Linked DNA regions of Candidatus Kuenenia stuttgartiensis. The protein of the gene in region 2 binds, or shares a complex with, the protein of the main gene of each other region. Links are inferred from orthologs where the notes say so. Each region holds a gene or a part of one and is shown on either strand. Other genes may lie near its edges.

Evidence for each region. The genes of interacting proteins can lie anywhere in the genome.
Region 1: the proteins of KSMBR1_RS18475 (region 2) and KSMBR1_RS02000 are in contact, whole or in part, in a crystal structure (PDB 5UE9), measured with the Lactococcus lactis proteins. The link is inferred for Candidatus Kuenenia stuttgartiensis from one-to-one orthologs. Residues at the interface, in WP_023189152.1 of Lactococcus lactis: Leu4, Gln5, Ala47, Ser48, Met49, Leu50, Leu51, Arg52, Arg53, Met95, Leu98, Arg223, Met224, Ala225, Cys226, Ile228, Gly229, Ala230, Cys231, Tyr232, Ala233, Val235, Glu236, His237, Asn243, His244, Ala245, Lys247, Glu250; in WP_025017116.1 of Lactococcus lactis: Gly25, Phe27, Phe29, Glu32, Tyr33, Lys35, Tyr36, Lys48, Phe56, Thr60, Pro61, Arg62, Val63, Ala64, Glu65, Thr66, Ala67, Ser68, Gly69, Met70, Ile74, Gln77, Pro223, Glu251, Phe274, Ala275, Pro277, Phe278.

What each region holds. Positions count from the first base shown.
Region 1 is NZ_LT934425.1:407,884-412,235, forward strand. Bases 1,543-4,352 are described here. They hold KSMBR1_RS02000 (dihydroorotate dehydrogenase), read right to left. Parts: upstream 3,503-4,352; coding sequence 2,582-3,502; downstream 1,543-2,581. Other genes in these bases: KSMBR1_RS01995 (dihydroorotate dehydrogenase electron transfer subunit), read right to left, coding at 1,822-2,589; KSMBR1_RS02005 (M48 family metalloprotease), read right to left, coding at 3,504-4,244. Also shown: KSMBR1_RS01985 (tetratricopeptide repeat protein), read right to left, coding at 1-1,454.
Region 2 is NZ_LT934425.1:3,966,800-3,972,874, forward strand. What follows is about bases 1,419-4,409. They hold KSMBR1_RS18475 (FAD/NAD(P)-binding protein), read left to right. Parts: upstream 1,419-2,495; coding sequence 2,496-3,323; downstream 3,324-4,409. Other genes in these bases: KSMBR1_RS18470 (4Fe-4S dicluster domain-containing protein), read left to right, coding at 1,462-2,499; KSMBR1_RS18480 (NADH-quinone oxidoreductase subunit B family protein), read left to right, coding at 3,320-4,060; KSMBR1_RS18485 (Ni/Fe hydrogenase subunit alpha), read left to right, coding at 4,080-4,409. Also shown: KSMBR1_RS18460 (cobalt-precorrin 5A hydrolase), read left to right, coding at 1-568; cobJ (precorrin-3B C(17)-methyltransferase), read left to right, coding at 562-1,320; more of KSMBR1_RS18485, read left to right, coding at 4,410-5,369; KSMBR1_RS18495 (IS1634 family transposase), read left to right, coding at 5,769-6,075.

The sequences.
Region 1 (4,352 bases), 3.6 Mb from region 2 along the record:
GCAAATACTTTTTTCAAATAAGAAACAGCCTCTTCAATATTTCCCTTCTCTAAAAATATTAAACCAATATTTCCATAAGCAGCAGTGAGATTCTCATCAAACAGAATAGCTTTTTTATATTCTTTTATCGCTTCATCATACTCTCCTTTCCGGTAGTAAACAGTCCCTATATTATTTCGCAAAACGGCATTTTCAAGGTCTTCCGCAATCAACGCCTTATACTCATTTATTGCTTCTTTGTAGTTGCCGTTGTTTTTATATGCCAAAGCAAGCGCAGTATGTATTTGTTTATTTGATGGATATTCATTCATTGCATCTCTATATGTCAAAATTGCCTTGTCATATTCCGTTACACCCATAAACCTATTGCCCCGCATTAACAGGCGTGTTTCATGCGGTGTTATCGTCCCCCAACACCATACAAACGTTAACAATAGCATCAAACTCAATACCAGAAAACTTCTATTTTGCGGAGTAAATTCTGTTATTGTTATACGCTTCTTCTCAACTATTTTTACTATCATCACGGCAAAACATAATCCCCATACAGCGCCAAGCAACGTTTGGAAACTACCAAGATACTTTTGTGTATAAAATGCCGTGATTATTCCGCAAAAGACAAGAAACAACTCAACGTATATACTATAATTGCCCGATTCAGGAATCAACCATCTGAACTTACGGGTCAAAGACAAGGCGCTCATGCCGGATTTGTAACCTAATGTCCCGTTTTTACATGCATCCTTACACGAAAGGCAGCGTATACAATTTGCATTGACAACCGCGCTATGCTTGGCAATCTCTTCGTGTACCGTTATTCCCATAATACAATTTCTCGTGCAATTCATACATCCGGTACATTCCCTGATTTTCCTTATCCGCCAAAAACTAATATTCTCAAATAGTGCAAGCAGAGGAGCCCATGGGCACACGTATCTGCAGAATGCCCTTGATCCCATAAGATAAATGAAGAGAAAGGCGTCAAATAAGAGAAAGGATGCAATAATAGCAGGGCTTCGGGGGAGGTCTGACGTCATAACCTGCGTATCACTGATATTAATATGAAACTGAGGAATGCCATAAATATACCAGAATTCAAAAATGGCAGTTATCGTTTTCAGGAGAAATACATACTGTATGATATTTGCTCTGGAATGAATAATTGAGGGATTTATTCCACACTTATTAAGCACCCGTAAAGCAAATTCCTGGAAAAAAGCAAAGTGGCATCCCCATCCACAGAATACCCTTCCAAAAAACACTGTTATTAATACAATAATAATAAAAAAAGCGGCGGCGGAATTCAGCAGGCCAAAACCTAAAAGGGTGACAATACCATTCATGCTAAAGGTTCCTACCTTCTGAAATCCATATTTATACCACAGCAGAATATGGACTATTATGAATACATTTATTGAAAATAGTACAATTAACCTTTTTTTATTGATATTCATAACATGATAAAATCAACCAAACGAATAATATCTTTTGAAGATTACTATTTTTAGGCGTGAGGGTAGAGGCTTGCCGTATGACGAAGATTTGAAACATTCGGGGGAGGCAACTGTAAAGAGGCCTTTTGAACTTTATCATCAAAGACCTCTTTATTGGTTAACTTCATAATATACCCCCAAGGGGATTTGAACCCCTGTCTCCAGGCTGAGAACCTGGCATCCTGGGCCTCTAGACGATGGGGGCGCTTCAGGTCAAAATATCATTGTCAAAATAATATGTCGGAAAACGAATAGCTTACAAACTTACAACATTTATTTTCTTATGTCAACAAAATTCATCCTGTTGCCTGAAATTCCTTTCTCTGATTCAAAAAGAAACCCTTCTCCCCGATTTTGTGATTGCAGTTTTTCCAAAATCGGGCATCTTTCCTAATGCCTCTGCGTTAAAAACCGGTCCGTCAATACATATTCGCTGCCCACTACAGTCGCATTGGCCGCAAATGCCAAACCCACATTTAATATATCTTTCAATTGATACTTCACAATCAATATGGCGTTCATTGCATAATTCGAATATTTTGTACAACATTTTTTCAGGACCGCATGCATATATCTTTTTATAATTATGTTGCCCTGTTAATTCTCTCAACAAATCAACCGTTGTTCCTCTGTAACCAAAAGAACCATCATCTGTACATAATTTCATCTCTCTGAAGCGATGTTGAAAAAGCAATTCCGGCATAGTCCTTGCCCCCTGAATGATTGTCGTATTTTTCTGCATATCCGCTAAACACGCAATAGAAGCCATTCCAATACCACCGCCTACAATACACGTAGCCGCATTGTTTTCAGGCAAGCCATATCCCATGCCATACGGCCCCCTGATACCTATTTGATCTCCCTTTTTCTTTGTATGCAAGGTTTTTGTAAATTCACCTCTTTTTAATACAGTTATCCCGGCAACATTTCCATCAATATAGGAAATAGTAAATGGTTTCTCGTCATTTAGCGGAACCCAAACCATAATAAACTGCCCCGGCTCATACTGTCCGGCATACTCAAAGAAAAACGTTTTTACGTTTGGAGTCTCATCTATGATATCGTATATTTTTACCATTTTTGGCTGTTCAATCATGGGCAACACCTACAAGCTCATTAATAGTGTTATACCCGTTTTCAATCATCCACTGCTTCATTTCAGCGCACACCTTGCTGAAAACATTAATTCCTCTTGTGTAAACGCCGGTTCCAATGCCAACAGCCGAAGCCCCTGCCATCATCATCTCTATCGCGTGCCTTCCTGTGGATATGCCCCCTACTCCGATAATTGGAATTTTCACCGCCTGGTAAACGTCATACACACAACGTACGGCAATCGGCCGCAAGGCGTCCCCGGTGACGCCCCCGACCTTAAACCCTAACACAGGTTTCTTTGATTCAATATTAATTACCATTCCAGGACCCATTGAATTCACGGCGGTAATGCCGTTTGCCCCTGCATCCTCTGCTGCTTTTGCAATTGAGGTGATTTCAGGCACGTTTGGTGATATTTTCACAAATATAGGCACATTTGTTTTTCGTCTCACCGCATAGGTTATTTCGTAGGTAGCCTTTGGAGTTCCCTGTCCGGACAGAAGGCCAAAACCAGGAGTATGAGGACAAGAAAGCGGTATTTCGATAGCGGAAAACCCGGATGCTGACAGCCCCTCTGCAACCTCAATGAAATCATCCGTACAGGTTCCAATAATACTGGCAATTACAGGAACGCCTATTTCATTAAGGTTCGAATATTCGATACGTGCGGCCTCAACACCAGGGTTCGAATATCCTACGGCATTTAACATTCCCGCCTCGTAGGTAATAACCGTCGGATTATGATGGCCTTCCCTTGAATCCTTACTTACGGATTTAATCGTTACCGCACCGGCTCCACTTTCTGCCACTCGTTTTAATAATGTCTTTGTGGTTCCCAGTATTCCCGAAGCCAGCACCGTTGGATTCGACAATCGCATACTACACAAATTTATTGATAATGTTACCTCTGTCATTTTACCAGTCGCCTTTTAAGGTTGCGATGAATTCTCTTAACTTGCATACCCGCATCTCAACTTCTGCATAATACCCCATGCCAAAAATGCCTGACAAACCATTATGAGCAACAATAATATCAAGGTTTCTTTCCAGAAAATCAGGCAGACCATTAGGGTCATACCCTGCATTACAGGCATAGAACACCCCTTTTGTATCCGCCTCTGCCTCAAACTCCCTGAGATGGTTTTCCAACGATAACGCTGCAACCTCATCCCAATTAGCATTATTTTGCTGTGAGAAAACATTCTTAAGTTCCCGGTAAAATTTTGATGCATGCCTCAGTGATAAATGTGCAATTTCATGACCTATAATACAAGCCAACTCATTTTCATTTTTCGTTAATTGTAACAAGCCTTTTGTAATATAGATATGCCCGCAGGAAGAAGAGAAAGCATTGATAGAATAGGATTGAATTATACTGCAAATGTACGGAAGGGTTTTTCTCTCTGAAACTGCAACGATTGATTGTGTAATATCATTTATTTTTTTATTCAGTTCTGCATCTGTATCAAAATGACATCCACGGCTTAAATATTCATCAACTTTCCTGCCAAGCTCTATCTCTTCTTCTTCGCTCAATCCAGTATTATCACCGTTCAGTTGCCATTCGTCATTCGCAAAACAGCATACACCGGAGAAGAAAATAGCATCTGCTACCAAAAGAATAAAAATGGCAAAAAAGATTCTTTTCCATTCCATCGTATCATCTTACCGTAACTATTGTATGAGATTATCTGCGGGTGCGGGCTTGAAACTTAAACCTCATATTTTATGCTGTTTACCTCGCCCAAATGATTGTATTCCGGC
Region 2 (6,075 bases):
TCGGGTGATTGCTCCCTGTATTAAAAACAAATATATAGATCCTGCGATAGTGGTAGTGGATGATGTGGGGCGTTATATAATCAGTTTGCTTTCAGGGCATGAAGGTGGCGCAAATATGCTGGCGTATAAAGTTGCCTGTATATTACATTCGAGTGCTGTTATTACTACCGGGACTGAAGCGCACAAAGATATTATTGTTGGAATTGGATGTAAAAAAGGGATTACTTCGCATGAAGTAAAAAAGGCAATTGAAGACGCTCTTAATAAGATTTCCCTGAGAATAGAAAACGTTAGGTTAATTTCTACGGTTGAAATTAAAGCAAAAGAACCGGGATTATTGCAAGCTTCTGATGAACTTAGGATACCGCTGAACGTTGTGTCTTTACCTGAAATTGGCACTTGTATAAAGGAATACAGTAAGTCAGCTTTTGTAAAAGAAAAGATAGGCGTCTGGGGTGTCTGTGAACCATCTGCACTTTTAGCAGGGAGGAAAACACAATTAATTTTAAAGAAACAGAAATATCCGGGAATAACAATAGCCATTGCCAGGGAAAACTTTATGTGGTAGGTATAGGCCCAGGCTCTAAAGAAGACATGAGTGTGAGGGCATTGGAGGCGGTAAAAAAATCTGATACTATTATAGGTTACCGCCTTTATGTTGATTTGTTACGTGATATTACCAGCGGGAAAGAAATTATCTCCTCGGCGATGCGCAAGGAAGTTGAACGTGTAGAATTGGCTATTCGGGAAGCGCTGAAAGGGAAAATAGTATCGCTCATTAGTAGCGGAGATTCTGGTGTTTATGGTATGGCTGGCCTTGTTATGGAAATGTTGCACAAAGAAAATATTTGCTTGCCGCTGGAAATTATTCCTGGCATTCCCGCTGCCAATGCTGCCGCGGCCCTTCTTGGCGCACCACTGATGCATGATTATGCTGTAATAAGTCTCAGTGATTTATTAACTCCATGGGAAACAATTGAAAAACGTGTGAAAAACGCTGCAGAGGCTGATTTTGTAATGGTTATTTATAATCCTAAAAGTTCTCAAAGGAATTGGCAGCTTAAAAAGACGGTCGAAATTATTTTGAAATACAAAAACGCTGCGACACCGGTAGGAGTAGTGAAAAATGCGAAAAGAGAAGGGGAGTCTATAGCCATTACTACTTTAGGCAAAATGGACCAAAATTCAATTGATATGATGACAATCGTGATCATTGGAAATGCCTCTTCGTTCACATTTCAGAATTACATGGTTACTAAAAGAGGGTATAATTTATACTCAAGCACGAATAAATCTGAAAAGCCAAAATCCGAAGCGTGAAATCCGAATCAAATTTAAATGAACAAAATTCAAAATGTTTTGGGCATTCAAATATTTGAATTTAGGATTTGTTTCGAGTTTTGATATTAGATATTCGAATTCGATTGCGGCTACTCCGCACCAGGAATACTTTGGATAAATATGCCTATATTGATTAAAAAAGAAGACATAGATATTTTTTTAAAGAAACTAAAAGAAGAATATACGGTTTACGGTGTTAAGCAAAAAGAAACAGGGTTTTATATTTTTGATGAAATAGAGACATTTTCCGACCCACTTGATAATTATATACCTACATTGCTTCCTCCCAAAAAATACCTTTTTCCCCAACGAGAAACGCTCTTAAGCTTTTCTACCGCCCCTTATCCTGATGTAAAATCCGTGATTGAATCAAAAAAACAGGTAATCTTTGGCGTCCGTCCCTGTGATATCCATGGGATTAAATTGCTCGATAAGGTGTTTACTGCCGATCGTGAAGACAAAAATTATACTCAAAAACGTGCAAATACCATCATCATTGGAATTGATTGCATGAAGCCCTGCTATAAGTATGCTTATTGTGAAAGTGTCGGATGTTTGGACGTAGAAGAAGGATTTGATATTTTATTAACCGACATAGGTGATTGTTTTTATGCCTCCATTGGAACTGCACGCGGGGAAGTTATTATCAAAGAAAATGCTTGTTTTATACATGCGGGAAAACATGAAGATGAAAAGATTTGCCGTATGAAAGAAGAACGCAAGGGACGATTTGAGAAAAAATTTTTGACAGAGGTATCAAATCTTCCTTCATTATTTAAAAATGCAGATAACGATCCTGTCTGGGATGAACTAAATGACAGGTGTTTAGGATGCGGAAGATGTAATATTGTTTGCCCAACCTGTTATTGTTTTGATGTTTTTGATTGTGTGGATTTAACTATGACATCAGGAGAGAGACGCCGCCAGTGGGATGCTTGTACATTAAAAGATTTTTCTGTAGTTGCAACAGGCGAAAATTTCAGACCAACGAGAGGTCAGAGATTACGGCACAGGTTTAACCGAAAGTTTAATTACTTAATGACAAAACACAGCACATCATTTTGCGTTGGTTGTGGAAGATGTTCCAGGTCATGTCCCGTACATATAGATGTTGCAGAAACCGTAAATGCAGTTATAAACAATAATAAGCAAAAATGATAAGCAATAATTCAATCTATCTCCCGGAAATAGCAAAGATTGTGAGTATTAGACGTCTCACAGAGCTGGAAAAATATTTTGAAATACGTTTGGAAAATCAAAGAGAATTTTCTTTTATCCCGGGGCAATTTGTTCAACTGTCGGTTTTTGGAGTGGGCGAGGCGCCTATTTCAATATCGTCATCTCCATTTGACAAAGACAGTATTGGCGTATGCATCAGAAGAGTGGGGGACGTTACCTCAGCAATTCACAGGCTTGAAATTGGTTCATACCTGGGGATACGTGGTCCGTTAGGCAATGGTTTTCCAATAGAAGAATTAAAGAGGAAAGACATTTTATTTATTGCGGGAGGGCTCGGGTTAGCACCCTTGCGGTCGATGATTTATTATGTGCTTGAAAAAAGGCATGATTTCGGGAGAGTAATTATTCTCTATGGAACAAAAACCCCTGAAGAAATACTGTTCAGGGACGAGATGGAAACATGGAATAAAAGAGAAGATATAGAATTGACCGTTACGATAAATCGGCCTGATAAAAACTGGTTAGGAAAAACGGGCGTCGTTACCAGACTTATTCCGTTTCTCAAACTGGATCCTCAGGATACATATGCATTAGTGGTGGGGCCACCCGTAATGTACAAATATGCTTTACTCGAACTTCAGGAAAAACGGATTCCGGCAACAAATATAATACTGTCACTGGAGAGGCGTATGAAATGCGGCGTTGGAAAGTGTGGCCATTGTCAGGTCAACGGTGTATATGTATGTCTCGATGGTCCTAAATTTAGCTATCAGATGTTAAAATTTCTTCCGGAAGCGCTATGAACAAAACAAGAGTTGCCTTTTTTTCATTTACCTGTTGTGAGGGGTGTCAGTTAACTGTTTTGGCATTAGAAGAACAGCTCTTCGATCTTGTTAAGTTGGTCGATATTGTAACGTTCAGAGAGGCCATGAGTGAAAAATCTGATGAATATGATTTAGCATTTGTTGAAGGCAGTATAACCAGAAATTCAGAGATTGAGCAGGTTAAAAAGATACGTGATACGGCGAAGATTGTTGTTGCTTTAGGGGCTTGTGCAACGATCGGCGGCATTAATTGTCTAAAAAACCATTATGAAATGGATGACGTGAAAAAAATCGTTTACGGGAATATGGCAAATAATTTCGATACCATACCGGCACGCCCAATTGCAGCAGTCATAAAAATTGATTATACCATACATGGATGTCCCATAGATAAAGATGAATTTGTTGAAGTGGTAAAGGCGATTCTTCAGAAAAGAAAACCCCGTATACCAGGCTATCCGGTATGTGTGGAATGCCAGATGAAGGAAAACGTGTGTCTCTTTGAAAAAGGTATGATTTGTTTGGGCCCTGTAACAAGAGCCGGTTGCAAGGCAATATGTCCTACATACAATGATGGATGTGTGGGATGCCGTGGGCTGATAGATGATCCCAATATGTCTTCACATAAGAATTTATTAACGGAACATGGATTAACCATCGATGAGGCTGTTGCAGAATATCGATTATTTGGTAGTTACAATCAGGATAAGCAATAATATTCAAAGGGAACGTTGAATGCATGATTTACATGTAAATATTGAACATATAACCCGTGTCGAAGGACATGGAAATATTGTGATAGACGTTAAGAACGGGCAGGTGAAAGAATTGAGGCTTGATATAGTTGAGTCTCCAAGGTTCTTCGAAGCGATGGTGAGAGGCAGGACGTATAAAGAGGCCGCTCATATTACATCGCGAATATGCGGAATTTGTGCCGTTACCCATACAACAACGTCAATAAAGGCTATAGAGTCAGCACTCGGCTTTACACCATCGCAACAAACAATAAAATTGCGAAAACTACTCCTTAACGCGGAATTTATTCAAAGCCATATTCTTCATACCTATTTTCTGACTGTACCTGATTTTTTTGGTGTGAAGAGTATATTTGGCATGATAAAAGATAACAAGGAAAGCATCGTAAGGGGAATGCGGCTTAAGGCCCTTGCGAATGATTTGTGTGCCATGGTCGGTGGTAGGCATGTACATCCTATTACATTGAATGTAGGCTGTTTCTCAAAAATTCCTGAGAAAAGGGATTTTGAGCAGTTTAAAAAAAGGATAGAGGATTCGAGGGGAGATATTGATGAAACGGTAAAATTCTTTAAGCATCTGAGAACCCCGGAATTTGAAAGAGAAACAGAATATATCTCGCTTACCCATCCGGATGAATACGCTTTGTATGATGGCAATATCAAATCGAGCTATAATGGAGAAGTGAAACCTTCGGAATATCTCAAAAGAGTAAAGGAATTTATTGTAAAACACTCCACCGCAAAACATGCAAAATCATTCCGGGATTCATATATGGTGGGAGCTTTGGCAAGATTCAATAACAACTATGAACGTCTCCATCCAAAAGCAAAAGAGGCGGCGGAAGAAATGGGCTTAAAACACCCCTGTTACAATCCATATATGAATAATGTTGCTCAGGTTGTTGAAACAGTTCATTGTTTTGAGGATAGTATTGGATTGATAGATGAATTGCTTTCGGACAATTTGAAGGAAGAAACCGTGGCATTACTCCCCAAAGCAGCGAGCGGTGTTGGCGCTACCGAGGCTCCCCGTGGGACATTGTACCATGAACATACATTAGACGATAATGGCAGGATTACCTATGGAAATTTCATAATTCCAACGGCACAAAACCTTGCAAATATAGAAAATGATTTAAAGTTATTGATTCCTAAAATAGTAAATAAACCGAGGGATGAGATAATCCTTGATGTAGAAATGCTTGTGCGTGCATATGACCCGTGTATATCGTGTGCGACACATCTGATGAAAGTTGAATTTGTAAAATGAGGAAATACAATAAAAGTAACAATTTAGTTTTTTGAAAAAAAAGAGGGCGAAGTATTTGCCAGCATGGGTATTAAGGTCATACGTACCCTCAAACCAACACGCCTGCCAGTGGTTATGACTTGCGATGAAGTGAAAGCCGTTCTTGCAAACTTGACGGGCGATAAGTGGCTCATGGCCTTGCTTATGTATGGTTCGGGGTTACGTTTGATGGAGTGCCTTGAGTTGCGCGTACAGAACCCGGTTGAATGTCCTAAAAAAATCCATCCTGCAGCCTTATAGCGGATGTTCACCCCTGCCAAAACGCATAAGTGCTTAATACATAGTTTGTTAAGGCTGTATTTTTAATAAATATGTAGTCACTAATATATTGTTATTATACGACAATATACTTGACGGATAATGGTTGTTATCTGTACAATGGTGGACATGCATATTGTAGAGAACAAGTCAAAATCCGGTAAAAAAATCTATCGATCTACCCTTCTGCGGGAATCGTACCGTGAGGATGGGAAGGTCAAGAAACGCACCATTGCGAATCTGTCGAATTGCACTCCCCTGGAGATTGAAGCGATAAGACTTGCACTCGCACATAAAGACGATCTCTGTGCATTGGGCGCATTGTCAGAATCGGTGAAACTCCATGAGGGTTTGTCTGTGGGAGCAGCGTGGAGCGTGTACCAAGTGGCAAAGGAATTAGGGATAGAAG